Regions from separate parts of the Geobacillus sp. BMUD genome, predicted to be linked through region 1. Evidence: riboswitches for the same ligand, from Rfam matches in the RefSeq annotation. Region 1 holds a riboswitch; each other region holds the start of a gene.
The links. Region 1 has a riboswitch for S-adenosylmethionine ahead of mtnW (2,3-diketo-5-methylthiopentyl-1-phosphate enolase). Riboswitches for the same ligand answer to the same signal wherever they lie in the genome.
Positions count from the first base shown of each region.

Region 2: linked by a shared signal. The riboswitch ahead of ETC05_RS10290 (bifunctional homocysteine S-methyltransferase/methylenetetrahydrofolate reductase) and the one ahead of mtnW (2,3-diketo-5-methylthiopentyl-1-phosphate enolase) in region 1 are both predicted to bind S-adenosylmethionine.
Region 3: linked by a shared signal. The riboswitch ahead of ETC05_RS02275 (hypothetical protein) and the one ahead of mtnW (2,3-diketo-5-methylthiopentyl-1-phosphate enolase) in region 1 are both predicted to bind S-adenosylmethionine.

Region 1 covers NZ_SDLA01000001.1:80,540-84,536, reverse strand. Annotated here, with positions in the region: gene ETC05_RS00380 (methylthioribulose 1-phosphate dehydratase) at 1-140, opposite strand, end outside; gene mtnX (2-hydroxy-3-keto-5-methylthiopentenyl-1-phosphate phosphatase) at 137-799, opposite strand; gene mtnW (2,3-diketo-5-methylthiopentyl-1-phosphate enolase) at 796-2,037, opposite strand; SAM riboswitch class I at 2,113-2,221, opposite strand; gene ETC05_RS00365 (pyridoxal phosphate-dependent aminotransferase) at 2,306-3,493, opposite strand; gene ETC05_RS00360 (carbon-nitrogen family hydrolase) at 3,592-3,997, shown strand, end outside.
Region 2 covers NZ_SDLA01000007.1:138,297-142,293, reverse strand. Annotated here, with positions in the region: gene ETC05_RS10305 (ABC transporter permease) at 1-590, opposite strand, end outside; gene ETC05_RS10300 (ABC transporter ATP-binding protein) at 560-1,651, opposite strand; gene ETC05_RS10295 (hypothetical protein) at 1,797-2,114, opposite strand; SAM riboswitch class I at 2,300-2,402, shown strand; gene ETC05_RS10290 (bifunctional homocysteine S-methyltransferase/methylenetetrahydrofolate reductase) at 2,474-3,997, shown strand, end outside.
Region 3 covers NZ_SDLA01000001.1:459,149-463,145, reverse strand. Annotated here, with positions in the region: gene ETC05_RS18030 (hypothetical protein) at 62-190, shown strand; gene ETC05_RS02285 (PaaI family thioesterase) at 187-669, opposite strand; gene ETC05_RS02280 (VOC family protein) at 844-1,236, opposite strand; gene ETC05_RS02275 (hypothetical protein) at 1,263-1,619, opposite strand; SAM riboswitch class I at 1,668-1,772, opposite strand; gene glpK (glycerol kinase GlpK) at 2,275-3,765, opposite strand; gene ETC05_RS02265 (MIP/aquaporin family protein) at 3,833-3,997, opposite strand, start outside.

The sequences.
Region 1 (3,997 bases):
CTCGCTGTCACGAGGAATGTCAACGGATCGTCCGTCACCTTGATCGACAAATTGCCGCTTGTCGCGAAAAACCAGTCGCGGGCGGCGAGCTCGGCTTTCACTTCCGCGAGCTCGTTCCACTTTTTCACGACGATGCTCATACGATCACCTCCATCTGTTGCAACGCATCGATCACGTCAAAAAACGTCGCAAACGGCGCATGCGGCAAGCCAAGCTCCTGGCATTTTTGGAGCAAAAAATCGCGCGCCAACACGTAATCCGCTTGCTTCGCCACTGCTACATCCGTAATCGAATCGCCGATGACGACATGGTACCCGTCTGAGCGGGCAAGCTTGCGAAGGAGCGATGGCTTGCAGCAGCCGCAGCCGTTTTGGCACTCGCTGTCGCATGCATGCGGCCATGTGATGCGGATCGTCTCACCGCTGAAATCGGAGCCGTTGCAAAAAATGCGCTCCGGTTCAATGAGCCCTTGAAGCAGCGGATAGACAAAAAAGTCAATACCGCCGCTGACGATATAAAGCGGAATGCCTCGCTCTTTCGTAAACGCGACAAACTCTCGGAATCCCGCGCGCAACCGGGTGGTGCGCCGCAGAAAATCGATGATTTCGCCCTTCAGCGAGGACGGAAGGAGGGAAAACATCTTCCCGACTCCTTCCTGAACGGAAATGCGCTCAGCGAGAACGTCGTCTTTTAACGCCTCCCACTCCGGTGGAGCGAACTGTTTCATAATAGCGATGATGTTGTCGTTTTCCGTAATGGTGCCGTCAAAATCACAAAAGAGAACAAGCTGTCTCGTCATGCTTCCACCTCAACAGCGCCCCAGCGGTCGATCGCTTTCTGCAACGCTTCGTTTTCTGCTGCCGCCTCACGAAGCGGACAGCCGGCCAACACCGCGTCGATCGCCGCGCGAAACGCCCGACCGCCCCCGATCGCCCCATCCGGATGGCCGTGAATGCCGCCGCCGGCGTTGACGATGGTGTCAAGGCCAAAATCACGAATGATGAGCGGCACCAATCCCGGATGAATGCCAGCCGACGGCACCGGAAACGCCCGAGCAAACGGCTCTTGGTCGTCGGTGAGCGCCCTTGCGATGCCAAGCGCCTGTTCGCGCTCTAAGGCCACGCTGCCGTACGGCGACGGGAACAGGACGAAATCGGCACCGGCGAGCCGCAAAAGCTTTCCAAGCCAAAGCGAAGGCGCCACCCCATAAAATTCGGACGGCGTAACAGCGCCGCTGAACGCCGGGTGAGCCATAATCGGCAACGCAATCTCCTCATCCTCGCGCAACGCCTGCAACACGTCAAGCCCATAAGCGAAGACGTTAAACAACAGTACATCAGCGCCTAGCTCGGCGGCCCGTTTCGCCTTCTCTTTCAACTCAAACGTTTTGCCGGTCAAGTTGACGGCATAAAGCGTTCGCTTGCCTGTTTGTTCGTACACTTCTTGAAGCGCCGCCTTGCCCTCGGTGATCCGCTTCTCAAACGGAAGAAGCTCGCTGTCAAACAAAATTTCATCGTCTTTGACCAGGTCAACGCCGCCGAGCGCCTGTTTTTTCAATTCCGACGTCAAGTACGCCAAATCGCGGCCGATGATGCCTTTAAAAATGCTCATCAACAGTGGGCGGTTATGCACCCCGACTCGGTCGCGAATGCCGTCGATGCCAAAGCGCGGCCCAGGAAACTGTCGCTTCCATTCACCCGGAAACTCTAAATCAAGCAGCCGCACTTCCCCATCAAGCGACAATTTGCCAAACGTCGTCACCAACAGAGCCGGCAAGTCAGCGCTGAAGTTGACCGTCGGGTAGGCGATTTTCACGATCGCCCGCTTCAGTCGCTTGCCGAAATAGGCGTTTACCCGCTCGCTTTCGCCAAGCTCTTCGACCGCGATCACTTCCCCTTTATGTTGGCGGAGCTGCTCCTGCTCTAATGCCGGCAAGTCCGTCCATGTGCCGACCGTCAAACCAAGGGCGATCCCTTCCGCTTTTTTCCGAATGTCTTTTTCATCATGAAGCAAATACGTTGCCATCACTGCACTCATCGTCCATCCCTCTTTCAATGCAACGAAATGAAAACGCCTCTTCATAAGAAGAGGCGTCACTCATCCATGGCGCTCTTCTTATCTCCCAGCGTTTCCGCTGCAAGAATTAGCACCGTGCTTGGCGCGCGCCAAGCCGGTTGCCGGGCTTCATTGGGCTCGTCCCTCCGCCTGCTCTTGATAAGAAAGCCTGCTCATTTATGCACTTGTCAAACGATTGGCAAATTTACTTTGAATTATGACATCACCAATTGGCATTGTCAATCATTTTTCAAAAATTTTTTTCAAACAATCCGAGGCGGCCGATCCGGTCCGCCGCTTCGCGAAGCCGCGCTTCGTCGGTCAAGAGGCCGACGCGCACATACCCTTCGCCGTGCTCGCCGAACCCGATGCCCGGTGCGACGGCGACATGCGCCCGCTCAAGCAGCATGTCGGCAAACTGTGTGGATGATATGCCTTTTGGCAGCGGAAGCCAAGCGAAAAACGACCCGGACGGCGCCGGGGCTTCCCAGCCGATCTCGCGCAACGCGGCGATGAATGCGTTGCGGCGCGCTTCATACAGCGCGACAAGCTCTTTGACGCAATCTTGCGGACCGAGGAGCGCCGCGGCGGCTGCTTCCTGGATGGCACCGAACAAGCTGACGTACAAATGATCCTGCAAAAGCTCAAGCGCCTGAATGATCCGCTCGTTGCCGACGGCAAATGCAACGCGCCAGCCGGCCATATTGTATGTTTTCGAAAAGGTGTAAATCTCGACGCCGACGTCTTTCGCCCCATCGGCTTCCAAGAAGCTGACCGGTTTTCGGCCGTCAAAGCCGATCGCCCCATAAGCGAAATCGTGCACAACGGCAATGCCGTATTTCCCAGCAAACGCCACCGTCTCCGCGAAAAATTCTTTTGTCGCCGTCGCACCGGTCGGATTGTTTGGATAGTTTAAAAACATCAGCTTCGCCTGGTCGGCGATCGACGCCGGAATGGCTTCGTAATCCGGTAAGAACCCGTTTTCCGAAGAAAGCGGCAGCATCTCCATCCGCGCACGAGCAAGCGCGATCCCCGACCAATAGTCGGGATAGCCTGGATCCGGAACAAGCACCACATCACCCGGGTTGACGAGACAAAGCGGCAGCTCGACAAGCCCGGCCTTGCCGCCGAACAAAATGGCGACTTCGCGGGCTGGGTCAATCTTCACCCCATATTCACGTGCGTAAAACGCGGCGATGGCTTCTTTCAAAAAGGAGTAGCCTTGAAACGGCGAATATTTATGGTATTTCGGATTGGCCGCCGCCCGCTGCATCGCCTCAACGATATGCTTGGGCGTCGGCTGGTCCGGATTGCCCTGCCCTAAATTGATCACGTCGCATCCGGCTTTGATTTTCTCCCCAACTTTTGCGACAAGCGAGGCGAAAAATTGCTTTGGCAGCTGCTCAAGCAGCTCGGAAAAAGGAAATTCCATCGTCATCGCCCACACCTTCTTGAAAAATTCTTGAAATTCTAGTGCAAAATCATATATCGTAAAAAGCAAAATGTAAAGCAAATTTTTTATTGGGGTGAAACACAATGACCATCCGCATCGCTTGCCTCCAACTCGATATCGCGTTTGGCGATCCACAAACAAACGAACAGCGAGCCGAAACAGCCGTGCAATCCGCCGCCAAGGACGGCGCTGACATCATCGTCCTGCCGGAGCTATGGACGACCGGTTACGATTTAACGCGCTTAGATGAGATTGCCGATGACAACGCCGAACGGACGAAAGTATTCGTCTCCCGCCTGGCGCAAACGTACGGTGTTCATTTCGTCGCCGGCTCGGTCGCTAAAAAAACAGCAACCGGCGTGACGAACACGATGATCGTGGCTGACCGGAGCGGTCAAATCGTCAGTGAATACAGCAAGCTTCATCTGTTTCGGCTGATGGATGAACATTTGTATTTGCAGCCGGGAAGCAGCTTAGGTTTGTTTTCGC
Region 2 (3,997 bases), on a different contig from region 1:
GCCTTCACCCCACTGAGGGTGAGCGGGAACACGACGCGGCGGAACGTCGTCCACCCGGACGCGCCCAAATCGCGGGCGGCATCAATGAGTGACGGCGGCAATTCTTCCAGCGCATTAAAAATCGGCAGCACCATAAACGGAATAAAAATGTACACGGAGACGAACACAAAGCTGAAATCGGTGAACAACAGCTGCCGCGCCCCGAGGCCGATCGCCTGCAAAAAAGCGTTGGCCAATCCATATGTGCCGAACAGCCCTAAAAACGCATACACCTTCAGCAACAAATTCACCCACATTGGCAAAATGAGCAACAGCAGCCATAGCTGCTTATGCCGCGTTTTCGTCAGCCAATACGCGGTCGGATAGCCGATCAGCAAGGAGGCGAGCGTAATCAGCAGCGCGTACCAAAACGAATACGCCATCATTTTCAAATAAATGGGCGTCAGCACCTTTTCATAATTGGCCAGCGTCCACTGTCCATCGATATCCAAAAACGACTCATATACGAGAAAGACGAGCGGCGCAATGACAAACAACACCAGCCATGCCGCATAGGGGATCAAATACCAGTTTCGCCATGCCCGTTCCATCCTTCGTCCCCTTTCCTGCGCTCGGCTCGCATGACATGAATCGCTTCCGGTTCAAAGCGAAGCCCGATCGTTTCCCCGACTTCCGCTTTTTTCGTTGAATGAACGAGCCATTCATTGCCGTTTTCATCATAGCCGCAAATTTCATAATGAACGCCGCGGAACAGCAGCGAATCGACGCGAATGACGATTTGGCTGTCTTCCGGTGCGGCGAGCTCCAAATCTTCCGGGCGAATGACAACATCAACCGGTTCGTTGGGCGCAAAGCCGCGGTCAACACATGCAAAACGCCGGCCCGCAAATTCGACGAGAAAGTCTGCGATCATGCGCCCCGACAAAATGTTCGATTCGCCGATGAAATCAGCAACAAACCGATTGACCGGCTCATCGTAAATCTCTTTCGGCGTCCCAAATTGCTGAATTTTCCCTTTATGGAGAACAAAAATATAGTCGGACATCGCCAGCGCTTCTTCTTGATCATGCGTGACGAAAATAAACGTGATCCCCAGCCGGCGCTGCAATTCGCGAAGCTCGTACTGCATTTCCGTGCGCAGCTTCAAATCCAGCGCCGAGAGCGGTTCATCAAGAAGCAGCACTTCTGGCTCGTTCACGATCGCCCGGGCAATCGCGACGCGCTGCCGCTGGCCGCCGGACATTTCCTGAATGCGGCGGCGTTCATACCCTTCCAAGTTGACAAAACGGAGCGCTTCCTTCACCTTTTGGCGAACGTCCGCTTCTTTCATTTTTTTCACCCGCAAACCAAAAGCGACGTTTTCAAACACATCCAAATGCGGAAACAAGGCGTAATCTTGAAACACCGTATTGACTTGCCGCTTGTTGGGCGGAACGTGATTCATCGGCTTCCCGTGAAAATAAATCGTCCCTTGCGTCGGTTCAATAAACCCGGCGATCAGCCGCAAAATCGTCGTCTTTCCACATCCGGACGGACCTAGCAGCGTATAAAATTTGCCTCGCTCCATCTCAAAACTCACATCGTCCAATACCGCTGTCCCATCGTATTCCTTCGTCACATGGTCAAAGCGGATGATTGCTTGTCCGCTCACCTTCGCCCCCCCTACTCCACCTATTTCCGTCATTTCTAATGAAAGCATACTCAGCGTAAAAAAGGCAATAAAAAATCATGACAACCATGAACCGAAAGTCGCCAAAAGGAACAAAAGCCGCCGCCAATCGAGCGACAGCCCTTCCTTACCTTGAAAGCTTCACCATTCCAATCAACAAACAAATCGTCCCTGTCCCCCACGCCACTCCCGCCTGGCCGAGCAGCAGCGAAATTTCTTCCGAAGCCTGCACGTCGGTAAGATCAAATCCCGTGATCCTCCATGCCAAATAGGCAGCGACAGCGTGCAGCAGAAAATGGGCGGTTATCCATAAAAACGCCGAACGCCGCGCCCGATATTTCCGCCAAAGAAAAACAACCGTCACCATGGCGATCAACATAACAACAGAAAAACCGCCGATCAGTAGCTCCATCACTTCTTCTTCCATTGGCAGACGCTCAGGCATGTCTTGTCCCCCCATATCATTATGAGCGTTCCTTTTCCTATCTTTTTCTCCCTCTCTATGCCGCTCCCTTCTTGCTTCCTTGCATTTTTTCAAATTTTCTTCATTTACTGTATTGAACAATTTCAGAAAATGCATTAAATTATATAGTAATAATCAAAACAAGGCCTAATAATTGCATACGAACATTCTTATCAAGAGAGGGGGAGGGACTGGCCCGGTGAACCCTCAGCAACCTGGCGGGCGGCCAAGGTGCTAAATCCAGACAGGCAGCAGCCTGGAAGATAAGAAGAAGCGAACGGAAAGTCTTCTTCTTAGAAGGCTTTTTTCTTTTACTTGCGGAGAAACGGGGGAAATGGAACGTGGGATTGCTTGATGAGCTGAAACAACGCGTGCTGATCGCCGATGGGGCGATGGGGACGCTTCTCTATTCGCATGGCGTTGACCGTTGTTTTGAAGAATTGAATCTATCGAAACCGGAAGACATCGTCCATATTCACGAAGCCTATATCGCGGCAGGCGCCGACGTCATTCAGACGAATACATACGGCGCCAACTATGTGAAACTCGCCCGCTACGGCTTGCAAGATGAGGTGCCGGCCATCAACCGGGCGGCGGTGCGGCTCGCCAAACAAGCCGCCAACGGTCGGGCGTATGTGCTCGGGACCATTGGCGGACTGCGCACGTTAAACAAAAGCGCCGTGCCGCTTGATGAAGTGAAGCGGACGTTCCGCGAGCAGCTGTTTGTCTTGCTCGCCGAGGGGGTCGATGGCGTGCTGCTCGAGACGTATTACGATTTAGAAGAGTTGGAGACGGTGCTCGCCATCGCCCGCAAAGAGACCGATTTGCCGGTCATCGCCCATGTGTCGCTCCATGAAGTGGGCGTCTTGCAAGACGGCACGCCGCTCGCTGACGCCCTGGCCCGCTTAGAAGCGCTTGGCGCCGATGTCGTCGGGCTCAACTGCCGGCTCGGGCCGTACTATATGCTTCAATCGCTCGAGGAAGTGCCGCTGCCAACGCGCGCCTTTTTATCGGCGTACCCGAACGCGAGCCTCCCCGACTATCGCGACGGCCGGCTCGTCTATGAGACGAATGCCGAATACTTCGAGGAAACGGCGAAAGCGTTTCGCGACCAAGGGGTGCGGCTGCTCGGCGGATGCTGCGGCACGACGCCGAACCATATTGAAGCGATGGCGCGGGCGCTGCAAGACCGGACGCCGGTAACGGAAAAAACCGTCAAACGGCGCGCCGTGCCGGTGTCGGTCCAATCCGACGCACCATCGGCAGCGACGCCGCTTCCCGAACTTGTCCGCGCCCGCCGCTCGGTGATCGTCGAGCTCGATCCCCCGAAAAAACTGGGCATTGACAAATTTCTCGCCGGGGCGAAAGCGCTCCATGACGCCGGCATCGATGCGCTGACGCTGGCCGACAACTCGCTCGCCACGCCGCGCATCAGCAACGCTGCCGTCGCGGCCATCATCAAAGAGCGGCTCGGCGTTCGCCCGCTCGTGCATATTACGTGCCGCGACCGCAACTTGATCGGCCTACAGTCGCACTTGATGGGCCTGCATACGCTCGGCATCACCGACGTGCTCGCCATTACCGGCGACCCGTCAAAAATCGGCGACTTTCCGGGAGCGACATCGGTGTACGATTTATCGTCGTTTGATTTAATCCGCTTGATCCGCCAGTTTAACGAAGGATTGTCGTATTCGGGCAAACCGCTCGGGCAAAAAACGAACTTCTCGATCGGCGCGGCGTTCAATCCGAACGTCCGTCACTTAGATAAGGCCGTCGAACGGATGGAGAAAAAAATTCAATGCGGCGCCCACTATTTCTTGACCCAACCGATTTATTCGGAAGAGAAAATCGTGGCCGTGCACGAA
Region 3 (3,997 bases), 380 kb from region 1:
CGGCATTTCGGACAACGTCTCCGGCCGCCTTGGCTCTTCACAACGGGCAGGGGGAATGATGATGGGCTTTGCCCGCCAGCGCGAGCCGAACTGCAGGGGGCGCTCAATTCTTCACCGCCCTCAGCGGCAAAGCGCCGAAGAAAGCGCTGCCAAAAACAGCGGCTTTTCGGCGCTTCCCGTTGCTTGTTAAGAGCGGACAAACGTTTTCGGCATCACGACGGCGACGACTTGCCCGCGGGCGCATAATTCACCGTTCGCAAACACTTCGGTGTCAACTTGCCATTTTTTCGGATGAATTTCCGTCACTGTGCCGATGGCCACAAGCGGCACCCCGTGCGGCGTCGGTTTGAGAAAATCGACGTGCAGCGAAGCGGTGACAAAGCGCGGCGGCGTCTCCCCGCTGCCCGGCTCATGGCCGTTTTTCCGGTGCAGCGCCAGCGCCGCTGAACCGGTGCCGTGGCAGTCGATGAGCGAGGCGATCAATCCGCCATACACAAACCCAGGGATGGCTGTATGTTCGGGGCGCGGCGTATACACCGTCACCGTCTTGTCCCCTTGCCATCCGGTGCGGAAATGGTGGCCCGTCTCATTCAAACGGCCGCAGCCATAGCACCAAGCGAATTCATCCGGATAGTCGTCTTGAATGGCGTGAACGATCGTTTCTTCCACTACACATCTCCCCCTCTCTTTTTCTAGTATACCATTGAATAGAGAGAACGACGACTCTTATTTAGGAGGATGGCTGCTTAGTGATGGACAAGACTGGCGAGAGAATGCGCGGCACGAGGGCCCAACGACCAGACGGCAAATGCATAGGCGGCCCAAACAGCGGACCGCCCGTGTTTATTGTGCAGATCGCTCCGGCTCGTAAAATTCGATCCATTCTCCGTCTGGACCGAGGAAAAACAAATATTTCGCCCCGTTCGGAAGCTCGGTAATGTCCTCCCAAACGAGCGGGATGCCAAGCGACACGAGCCGTTCTTTCTCCTGCTCGATGCCTTCGACCGTAAACGCGACATGATGCACTTTTCCTTCCGTCGGCAAATTCGGGTTGTATCCTTCGATGAGCTCGACGATGATCTGGCCGTCAAGCCCCAAAAACGCCAGTTTCATCGTCCCGTTCGTATGAATCATCTCGCTGAGCAGCTCGAGGCCGACGACGTTTTGATAAAATGCTTTCGATGTTTCAATATCTTTCACTTGGATGCCGACGTGTTCAAATTTTTTGACTGCCATTCGCTGTTCTTCCTTTCTCTCACGTTCTACGATTCAATGGAAAACACAGCGCGCAAATACGGGGTCATTTGCGGTGGGAAAATGTCTTTTTTTCCTAGCTCCTGCCATAGATAGCGGTCAAGGGCGTACGGCCCCTCCGCTTTCCATTCCTCTGCCTCATCGTTCGTCAGCACGAGGGAAAACATCGTTCCTTGCGCTTCCCCATACAAGTGGACATAGCCGTCCCCGCGGTCGATATGCACCACCGCCTGCCGATCGAACCGGGTGAGCTCCGTCCGCACGCAACGCATGACGTGAACAGCAAACGTCGCCGCCGGCAAATGCGCTGCCATGCAGGCGCGGAGCGACAGTCGTTCCGCCACTGTTTCCCCCTCACCTCCCATCATCAAAAACCCCCTTCCGCCTCGGAATGACGCGAAAGGGGGTGGCCGTTCTTATCATCCAAAGCGACATCGCTTTGCGGGTGTTAGCACCTTGCCAGCGGCAGGTTGCTGTGGGGTCATCAAGCCCGTTCTCTCGCCCACTCTTGATAAGACGTATGCTATTTCTTCTTATCCTACCACACATCCCCCTCAGTGACAACGGTCTTTACTATTGAACCACGCCCGTCTGTTCGGGGGTGTTGCTGCGATTCACTTCACCCTAAAATAGTATATAGACCCCCATGCCGAAAAAAAATTCAGCACCATCGGAAGGATGAAAATCCCCTTTTGTTTTATACAATCTTGAGATTTACATACCTTCAGGACAGATGCAACAAAAACGTTCAACATCTCCTTGACGGAAAAGTCGCTTATCCATTTTTCGACTGTCGAAAGCAAGCCGGTGGCTTGGAAAACCGAACGACCACTCACTTCAGGAGTAGAACGCGAGGAACAGCTCGAGTACTTGTGGGAAAAAGGCTGTCAAGAGGCGCAAGGCTACTTGTTCCAGCCCCCCATGCCAGCAGATGAAGCAGTCAACCTGCTGGCACGCAGTATCATAACGAAGGACGTAAAAACACGGATGCCCGTCATCCAAGGCATCCGCGTTTTTCCATCATTTAAACGCCATCGCCGCCCGCACCGCTTTTTTCCAGCCATCGTAGAGCATCGTTCGCTTGTTGTCATCCATCTTCGGCTCAAACCGGCGCTCGAGCTGCCATTGGGCGGCGATGTCACTCCGGCTGTTCCAGTAGCCGACCGCCAGTCCGGCCAAATACGCCGCCCCGAGCGCCGTCGTCTCGTTAATGACCGGCCGCTCGACCGGCACAGCGAGCAAATCGCTTTGAAACTGCATAAGCAAGTTGTTTTTCACCGCCCCGCCGTCGACGCGCAGCGTGGTCAGCGAGAGGCCGGAATCGGCTTCCATGGCGGCGAGCACGTCTTTCGTCTGGTAAGCGAGCGATTCCAATGTCGCGCGGATGAAATGCTCTTTCGTCGTGCCGCGCGTGAGGCCGAACACCGCCCCGCGCACCTCGCTGTCCCAATACGGGGTGCCGAGGCCGACGAACGCCGGGACGACGTACACCCCGTCCGTTGACTCGACTTTTTCCGCGTACGCTTCGCTATCCGCTGCTGTTTTGATCATCCGCAAGCCGTCGCGCAGCCATTGAATGGCGGAGCCGGCGACGAAAATGCTGCCTTCAAGCGCGTATTCGACCTTGCCGTCGATGCCCCAGGCGATCGTCGTCAGCAGCCCGTGCTTCGACTGCACCGCTTTTTCCCCCGTATTCATCAGCATAAAGCAACCGGTGCCGTACGTATTTTTCGCCATCCCTTCCGTAAAGCACGCCTGACCGAACAAGGCCGCCTGTTGATCGCCCGCCGCTCCGGCGATCGGCACTTCGACGCCAAAGAAATGGTATGGGACGGTTTTCGCGTATACTTGCGAGGATGGCCGCACTTCAGGAAGCATCGCCTTGGGCACGTTTAAAATCGCAAGCAGTTCGTCATCCCATTCAAGCGTATGAATGTTGAACATCAAGGTGCGGGACGCGTTCGAGTAGTCGGTCACATGGGCGCGGCCGCCGGATAACTTCCAAATGAGCCACGTGTCGATCGTGCCAAACAACAGCTCGCCGCGCTCCGCCCGTTCGCGCGCCCCCTCGACATGGTCCAAAATCCATTTCACTTTTGTCCCAGAAAAATAGGCGTCAATGAGCAGACCCGTTTTTTCGCGAAACAATGGATCATACCCTTTGGCTTTCAACTCCTCGCAAATGCCCGCCGTCTGCCGCGACTGCCAGACGATGGCGTTGTAAACCGGATTGCCGGTGTCTTTCTCCCAAACAACCGTCGTTTCCCGCTGGTTCGTAATGCCGATCGCCGCCACTTGTTCCGGCTTCACTTGCGCCTCGGACAAGACGCTGGCAATGACGGCAAGCACCGAACCCCAAATTTCGTTCGCGTTATGTTCGACCCAGCCGGGCTGTGGGAAATATTGGGTAAACTCTTTTTGCGCCATATGGACGATTTCGCCCTTTTGATTGAACAAAATCGCGCGCGAACTCGTTGTACCTTGGTCGATGGATAAAATGTATTGATCCATAGTATCGTCCTCCCCTTTTCTTGGTCGTTTTCGATCCACTCACTTTCATCCGCGTCAACACAAACGGTCAAGAAGAATAGCGTCTTGCGGCGCCGGCTGTTTTTCCTTCTGCCATCTTCGCCGCCGTCAAAACGACTGCGGTGGCCGCCAGCACTCCCCATAATGCGCCGGTCGGTTTTCCCAAGAAAACGGCTTTATACACCAAACTGCCTAACGCGCCGCCAAGCAGCGG